Regions from separate parts of the Kitasatospora sp. NA04385 genome, predicted to be linked through region 2. Evidence: riboswitches for the same ligand, from Rfam matches in the RefSeq annotation. Region 2 holds a riboswitch; the other holds the start of a gene.
The links. A riboswitch is a leader RNA that binds a small molecule or an ion and turns the genes downstream of it on or off. The one in region 2 is predicted to bind S-adenosylmethionine.
Positions count from the first base shown of each region.

Region 1: another riboswitch for S-adenosylmethionine. It lies ahead of HUT16_RS09385 (aminotransferase class V-fold PLP-dependent enzyme); the one in region 2 lies ahead of thrC (threonine synthase).

Region 1 is NZ_CP054919.1:2,157,162-2,161,346, reverse strand. Features, by position in the region: gene HUT16_RS09395 (hypothetical protein) at 1-359, shown strand, start outside; gene trpD (anthranilate phosphoribosyltransferase) at 490-1,563, shown strand; SAM riboswitch class IV at 1,672-1,789, shown strand; gene HUT16_RS09385 (aminotransferase class V-fold PLP-dependent enzyme) at 1,837-3,201, shown strand; gene HUT16_RS09380 (Lrp/AsnC ligand binding domain-containing protein) at 3,226-3,507, opposite strand; gene HUT16_RS09375 (rhomboid family intramembrane serine protease) at 3,504-4,185, opposite strand, start outside.
Region 2 is NZ_CP054919.1:4,508,500-4,512,684, reverse strand. Features, by position in the region: gene HUT16_RS20245 (cold-shock protein) at 1-91, opposite strand, end outside; gene HUT16_RS20240 (MoaD/ThiS family protein) at 671-949, opposite strand; gene thrC (threonine synthase) at 1,007-2,284, opposite strand; SAM riboswitch class I at 2,302-2,429, opposite strand; gene HUT16_RS20230 (glucosyl-3-phosphoglycerate synthase) at 2,568-3,566, shown strand; gene HUT16_RS20225 (hypothetical protein) at 3,592-4,062, shown strand; gene HUT16_RS20220 (trehalose-6-phosphate synthase) at 4,134-4,185, shown strand, end outside.

The sequences.
Region 1 (4,185 bases), 2.4 Mb from region 2:
AGGTGACCCTCGCCCTCGGCCGGCGGCCCGCCGCGGACGTCCCCGCCCTCGAGTACCTGGAGTGCGCCACCGCCCCCGCGGTGCTGCGCGCGCTGGAGAAGGGCGGCATCGACCTCTGCGTGCTGGACGGCGAGGCCGTCCCGGCGGGCGGGCTGGGCCTCACCCGGCAGCTGAAGGACGAGATCTACGGCTGCCCGCCGGTCCTGGTCGTCATCGGTCGGCCGCAGGACTCCTGGCTCGCCGCCTGGAGCCGGGCCGACGCCGCGATCTCGCACCCCGTCGACCCGGTCGCCCTGGCCGACGCCGCGGTCACCCTGCTGCGGGCCCGGCTGGCCCGGCGGGCGCCCGCCGGGCGCTGACCGTCCCGCCGGTGCGTCTCAACTGGAGAGAAGGGGACGGCAACCCCGGGCGGCCGTCCCCGCTCGCTCGATAGGCTGACGTCGTTTCTTCGGGATTCCTCCGGGACGATGACGAGAGCTGGAGTCAGCCATGGTGAACGCGCACTCTGCGAACGGCGGTAGCGACCCCGCGCAGGTGGTCCGCACCTGGCCGGACCTGCTGAGCTCGCTGCTGGGGGGCAACGACCTGTCCCAGGCCGACACCGCGTGGGCGATGGACCGCATCATGAGCGGCGAGGCCAGCCCCGTGCAGGTGGCCGGCTTCCTGATCGCCATGCGCGGCAAGGGCGAGACGGTCGAGGAGATCGCCGGCCTGGTCGAGGCGATGTACGCGCACGCGCTCCCGCTGGACGTCCCCGGCCCCGCGGTGGACATCGTCGGCACCGGCGGCGACCGGGCCAAGACGGTCAACATCTCCACCATGTCCGCGGTGGTGGCGGCCGCCGCCGGCGCGAAGGTCGTCAAGCACGGCAACCGGGCCTCCTCCTCCGCCTCCGGCTCCTCCGACGTGCTCGGGCGGCTCGGCGTCAACCTGGAGCTCTCCGCGGAGCGGGTCGCGGCGGTGGCCGAGGAGGTCGGCCTGACCTTCTGCTTCGCCGCGAAGTTCCACCCCTCGATGCGGCACACCGCGCAGGCGCGCGCCGAACTGGCCGTCCCCACGGTCTTCAACATCCTCGGCCCGCTCACCAACCCGGCCCGGGTCACCTCGCACGCCGTCGGCTGCTTCGACACCCGGCTGGCCGGGCTGATCGCCGGCGTGCTGGCCCGGCGCGGCGCGCAGGGCCTGGTCTTCCGCGGCGACGACGGGCTCGACGAGCTGACCGTCACCACGACCTCGCACGTGTGGGTGATCCGCGGCGGCGAGGTGACGGAGACCGCGTTCGACCCGCGGGACGTCGGGATCGAGCTGGTCGGCATCGAGGCGCTGCGCGGCGCCGACCCCGAGTACAACGCGGACGTCGCCCGCCGGGTGCTGAACGGCGAGCGCGGGCCGGTGCGGGACGCCGTCGTGCTGAACGGCGCGGCCGCGCTGGTCGCGCTGGAGCTGGGGGAGGCCCCGCTCACCGAGCAGATCGCGGCGGCGATGGTGCGGACGGCGGCGGCGATCGACTCCGGGGCGGCGGGGGAACTGCTCAAGCGCTGGGCGGAGGCGACGCAGGCGTAGGGAAGCACTGCCGGGGGGGCCGGGCGGCGCCTCCCGCGCCGCCCGGATTCCGTCTCGGGATGCGGACGGGTGTTGAGACGGGGACGGTGTCGTGTAGTGTCTTCGCCAGGTCATGAGTGACAGCGCGAAGCCCCAGCTGGCTGTCCGGCAACCCTCCGTCCGTGGCGGGGTGCCCTGGGTGAGGACCGGGCTGCGCGGCGACAGGTCCGCGTGGCAAGCGCGGACTTCCGGTGTCGCTCCTCCGGGGTCCTTACCCCGTGGAGGAGTGCACCCATGTCTGTGAACACCGAGATCTGCGAGCCGCTGGCCGTGCTGGGCGCGGACGTCGAGGTTCCGCTCGCCTCCGGGGACAAGGTCGGCTACGCGGCGCTGGACTACGCGGCGAGCGCCCCGGCGCTGAAGCGGGTGTGGGACGACGTCGCGGCGTACGCGCCGTACTACGGGTCGGTGCACCGGGGGGCCGGGTACCTGTCGCAGCTGTCGACGGACCTGTTCGAGCAGAGCCGCCGGACCGTCGCCGGGTTCCTGGACCTGCGGGACGGGGACCAGGTGGTCTTCACCCGGGCGACCACCGACTCGCTGAACCTGCTGGCGGGCGCGGTGCCGGCCGGCACCGAGGTGTTCGCGTTCGAGACCGAGCACCACGCCTCGCTGCTGCCGTGGCGGCGCGAGGGCCTGTCGGTGCGCTACCTGCGGGCGCCGCGTTCGCACGCGGAGGCGGTGGCGGCGCTGGAGGAGGCGCTGCTGGGCGCGGCCGAGGGCCCGAAGCTGTTCTGCGTGACCGGCGCGTCGAACGTCACCGGCGAGCTGTGGCCGATCAGGGAGCTGACCGCGGTCGCGCACCGGTACGGCGCCCGGGTGGTGCTGGACGCCGCCCAACTGGCGCCCCACCACCGGGTCTCGGTGCGGGAGTTGGACGTCGACTGGGTGGCGTTCTCCGGGCACAAGCTGTACGCGCCGTTCGGCGCCGGCGTGCTGGCGGGCCGCGCGGACTGGCTGGACGCGGCCGAGCCGTACCTGGCGGGCGGCGGCGCCAGCCGGACGGTGGCCCGCGAGCTGGACGGCTCGGTCGCGGTGCAGTGGCACACCGGCCCGGCGCGGCACGAGGCCGGTTCGCCGAACGTGATCGGCGCGTACGCCATCGCCTCGGCCTGCCGGGCGCTGGACGAGGCGGGCTTCGAGGCGCTGGAGGCCCGGGAGCGGGCACTGGTGGCCAAGCTGACCGAGGGCCTGGCGCGGATCCCCGAGGTGCGGGTGCTCAGCCTGTTCGGCGAGGGCTCCGACCGGGTCGGCGTGGTGTCGTTCGTGGTGCGCGGTTGGAACAGCTCGCACTTCTCGGCCGCGCTGTCCGCCGAGTACGGCATCGGCGTCCGGGACGGGCTGTTCTGCGCGCACCCGCTGGTGCGCACCCTGCTCGGCGGTGACGAGGAGGCGGCTCCGGGCGAGTGCGGGGCGCCGGAGTCCTCGCTGCCGGGGGAGCGCAGCCTGAACGCGATCCGGGTCAGCTTCGGCGCCGGGACCCCGGTCGAGCACCTCGACCGGTTCCTGGCCGCCGTCCGCGAGCTGGTCAGCGACGGTGCGAAGTGGAGCTACCGCAACGAGGGCGGCCGCTGCGTCGTCGACACCGAGCAGCGCTGAGGCCCAGCCGGGCAGCGTTGAGGCTCAGCCGTCCAGGCCGAGCGAGAACGCGGCCTCCAGGTCGTGCTGGGAGTAGGTGCGGAAGGCGATGTGGGTCTCGGTGTTCGTCACGCCCGGGACCTTGTTGAGGCGGCCGGGGATCACCTCGGCCAGGTCCTCGTGGCCGCGCACCCGGACCATCGCGACCAGGTCGTAGGTGCCGGTGACCGAGTAGACCTCGCTGACGCCCTCGATGGCGGCGATGGCCTCCGCGATCTCGGGGATCCGGTCGACGTCGGTGTTGATGAGGACGATCGCGGTGATCACTGAGCAACTCCTGTTCGAGAAGGTGCGCCCAGGGTATCGCCCGCCGGACGGGCGGCCCAGGCGAACAACCAGCCCGTCACGAAGCCGATCACGTGCACCAGGTAGGCCACCCCGTCGCCGCCGGAGGTGACCGACCAGAACTGCAGGACGAACCACAGGCCGAGCACCAGCCAGGCCGGGAAGCGCAGCGGCAGGAACAGCAGCAGCGGCACCAGCGCGGTCACCCGGGCCCGCGGGTGCAGCCGCAGGAACGCCCCCAGCACCCCGGCGATCGCGCCGGACGCGCCGACCAGCGCCCGCACCGCGTCCGGGGTGCCCGACTCGGCCAGCGCGTAGCCGTAGGTGGCCAGGACGCCGATCGCCAGGTAGCCGACCAGGAAGCGCACCCGGCCCAGCCGGGCCTCCACCGCCGGGCCGAAGACGAACAGGAACAGCAGGTTGCCGATCAGGTGCAGCCAGCCCGCGTGGACGAACAGCGCCGTCACCGCCGACAGCTCGGGGATCTTGCCGGGGGTGGCCGGCAGCACGCAGCCGGGCGCGGCCGGGGGCAGCGCGGAGAGCTGGGCGGCCGTCAGGGGGCGGCCGTCCAGCAGCTCGGCGGGGACGGCGCCCCAGCGGTGCTCGTAGCGCTGCTCGGCGCAGGCGCGCGCGTCGCCGCTGCCGTACAGCGGGTTCAGG
Region 2 (4,185 bases):
TGTAGTGGACGAACACGTCCGCTCCACCGTCGACCGCGATGAAGCCGTAGCCCTTCTCGGCGTTGAACCACTTGACGGTGCCCTGAGCCATTCCGAACTCCCCTTGTGCTGTGCTGGCCCTTCAGAGATCCGCGGGACGCGGACCCGGAGGTCTGGAAGACCGGCCTGGGGACTCCCCCCCGTACGGCGCAGCCTCTGTCGCGGCTGAATGTATCCGGATATGCGCCCTGTGCAACAGGCCCAATTTCCGGGGAAAGTCCGGGCCGGTCGGGGGATATCGCGGGGCGAAAGGCGCACCGTCCGACAATTGCCACCGGACATAACGGACGGGGTACCGCAAAACGCCGCCACAATTCTGACGGCGGCCTGACAGAACGGGCGGCCGCGGGCGGCGACGTACGGCGGGCGGCCCGGTACCCGTCTCAGCGCGCGGGACGGAACGGGGTCCTGCACGGGCGGGGCGCGGTGCGGAAAACGAGGATTGAACCGGGCCGCGGAGGGGAACGGCCCCGACCGAGACTCTACTCCCCGGCTCCCGGCCGAATTGCGGCGCCCCGCCCGGAGGGAAAGCCGCAGGTGCGCGGGCATTGTCCCCGGTACGCACGAAACCGCCGCCCGGTCCGGACAATTGAATTCCGAACCGAACGGCGGTCGCGGTAATGCGGGGCGGTCAGCAGCCGCCGGCCACCGCCGGAATGATCGACACCGAGGCGCCGTCCTTGATCTCGGTCTCCAGGCCGTCGGCGAAACGCACGTCGTCGTCGTTCACGTACACGTTGACGAAGCGGCGCAGCTTGCCGGTGTCGTCCAGCAGGCGGGCGGCGATGCCGGCGTGGTTCGCCTCCAGGTCCGCGATGACGGCGGACAGGGTGGCGCCCTCGGCGGTCACCTCGGCGGCGCCGCCGGTGTAGGTGCGCAGGATGGTCGGGATGCGGACGGTGGCGCTCATGCGGTGCTCCTCGGGGCGTGGGGTGTCCTGCGGCTGGGGGTGTCCTGCGGCTGGGTGTCAGGCGGTGGCGAGGCCGGCGGCGCGGAAGGACTCCAGCGTCGGGCGGATCACCGCGGTCATACCGGCGTCGGCGACCGCGTCGAGGGTCTTGAGGCCGTCGCCGGTGTTGATCGCGACGGTCTCCTTGGCCGGGTCCAGCTGACCGGTCTCGACCAGCTTCTTCAGCACGCCGACGGTCACGCCGCCCGCGGTCTCGGCGAAGATGCCCTCGGTGCGGGCCAGCAGCTTGATCGCCTCGACCACCTCGACGTCGGTGACGTCCTCGACCGCACCGCCGGTGCGGCGGGCGATGTCCAGCACGTACGGGCCGTCGGCCGGGTTGCCGATCGCCAGCGACTTGGCGATGGTGTCCGGCTTGACCGGCTTGATCACGTCGCGGCCGGCCTTGAAGGCGGCGGAGACCGGGGAGCAGCCCTCGGCCTGGGCGCCGAAGATCTTGTACGGCTTGTCCTCGACCAGGCCGAGCTTGATCAGCTCCTGCAGGCCCTTGTCGATCTTGGTGAGCTGGGAGCCGGAGGCGATCGGGATGACGAGCTGGTCGGGCAGCCGCCAGCCGAGCTGCTCGCAGATCTCGAACGCCAGGGTCTTGGAGCCCTCGCCGTAGTACGGGCGCAGGTTGACGTTCACGAAGCCCCAGCCCTCGCCGGCCGGGTCGCCGATCAGCTCGGAGCAGAAGCGGTTCACGTCGTCGTAGTTGCCGTCGATGCCGACCAGCTCGCCGCCGTACACCCCGGCCATCACGACCTTGCCCTGCTCCAGGTCGTGCGGGATGAACACGCAGGACTTGAAGCCGGCCCGGGCGGCCGCGGCGCCCACCGCGCCGGCCAGGTTGCCGGTGGAGGAGCAGGACAGCGTGGTGAACTCGAAGGCGCGGGCGGCCTCGATCGCGCAGGCCACCACCCGGTCCTTGAAGGAGTGGGTCGGGTTGCCCGAGTCGTCCTTGATGTGCAGCTGCGCGGTGAAGCCCAGCTCGCGGCCCAGGTTGTCGGCCTTGACCAGCGGGGTCCAGCCCGGGTTCAGGTTCGGCTTGCCGGCCACGTCGGCCGGGACGGGCAGCAGCGGGGCGTAGCGCCAGATCGACGCCGGGCCGGCCTCGATCCGCTTGCGCAGCTCCTCGGCGTCGTAGCCCTGGTAGTCGTAGGCGATCTCCAGCGGACCGAAGCACTCGAGACAGGCGAAGTCCGGACCGAGCGGGGAACGCGCACCGCACTCGCGACAGGACAGCGCGGTCGCGGGACCGAGGTCGACGGTGGATGCGGCGGTGTCAACAGCCATGGTGGCGAGGCCCTTTCTCCTCATCTTCCCCGGATCGCGGTCGCGTCCGGGACGGAATTGGCACCTGTCCCGCCGGGCCTGCTGGCCGCGCGGGAGGGTTGCCGGGACTTCGACGGGCCGTTCCCTCAGTCCCTCTGGATGAGCTCTGTGAAGTTGTGGTCGTACGCTGCGAGCGACCCCCGCGTGCGAAGGCGCGCCTGCAATACGAAGACTGTATCCGAAGGCCCGTGCGGACCGACCCCCGCGTCCGACACCCGAGACGAACCGAGACAGGGAGCGAGACTTGCCGGAGCAGCCCGAGCCCGGGGTACTGCCGGAGGCGGCCGACTGGCTGCGCCGCCGTTCGTGGACGGCCGCCGACCGGCCGCTCGACCTGCTGCTGGAGGCCAAACGCGCCGCCGGCCCGGCCGGCACCGTCAGCGTGGTGCTGCCCGCCCTGGACGAGGAGTCCACCGTCGGCGAGATCGTCACCGCGATCCGCACCGAGCTGGTCGAACGCGTCCCCCTGGTGGACGAACTGGTGGTGGTCGACTCCGGCTCGCAGGACGGCACCGCCGCCGCCGCGGCCGCCGCCGGCGCCCGGGTGGTGCACCGGGACGACATCCTGCCCCGGCTGCCCGCCGAACCCGGCAAGGGCGAGGTGCTGTGGCGCTCGCTGCTCGCCACCAGCGGCGCGATCGTCTGCTTCGTCGACGCCGACCTGCGCGAGTTCGACCCGGCGTTCGTCTCCGGCATCGTCGGCCCGCTGCTCACCGACCCGGACCTGCACCTGGTCAAGGCCATGTACGACCGCCCCTTCGAGGCCGACGGCACCGTCGTCCCGGCCGGCGGCGGCCGGGTCACCGAACTGGTCGCCCGCCCGCTGCTCAACCTGCACTGGCCGCAGCTGGCCGGCTTCGTCCAGCCGCTCGGCGGCGAGTACGCGGCCCGCCGCGGCCTGCTGGAGCGGCTGCCCTTCCCGACCGGCTACGGGGTCGAGCTGGGCCTGCTGGTCGACGCCCTGGAGCTGGCCGGGCTGGACGCGCTGGCCCAGGTCGACGTCGGCGTGCGGCACCACCGGCACCAGGACGGCCAGGCCCTCGGCCGGATGGCCGCCACCATCTACCGCACCGCCCTGGAGCGCCTGGACCGCACCCACCGCCTCAAGGCCGACCCGGACCTGGTCCGCCCGCTGCTCACCCAGTACACCCGCACCCCCGGGGGCTTCACCCCCCGCACCCACCCCGTCCCCGCCACCGAACGCCCCCCGATGGCCACCGTCCCCGAGTACCGCAACCGCTGAGCCGCCGCCCCGCGTCCGTCCCGGCGTGGAACCCACCCCGCGCCCCGGGCGCCCCGGCGTCGGCTGCCTCGCCCTGCTCCTCGCGCCCGTCCTGGGGTTCCTGGTCGAGACCCGGGTGCTGGGGCTGATCGAGGACACCTGGTCCGACTGCGCGGGCGTGGCCCGGCAGGTCGCCCACGACCTGACCGACGACCCCCGGTTCGACGTGCTCAGCCCGTACGCCTTCGGCTACCTGCTGCTGCCGCCCGCCGCCGTCCTGCTGGCCCGGTGCCTCACCCGCCGCTCCCCCGACCTCCTCACCCCCGCGCTCGCCGCGGCCTGCGCCGCCCTGCTGGCGGCCCTCACCGTCGCCGCCGTCGACCTGGAGCGCAACCTGACCCCGCCGCACGGGTTCTACCTGCCCGCGAACTGCCCCGACGGCCGCCCGCCCTGGCTGCCCGGCTTCCTCCCGGCCCGCGACTCCGGGCCGCCGATCGGCTCCGTGACCGGCGGCTGACCCCGAGAGTTCACCCGGCGCGGGCCGCGCCGAGTGGTTTGGTCCGCTGGTCGCACGGCAAGGTTGGCTGTATGGCCGATCACGTGTCCGAACGCCCCCAGCAGTCCGGAGCCGCCCCGATCC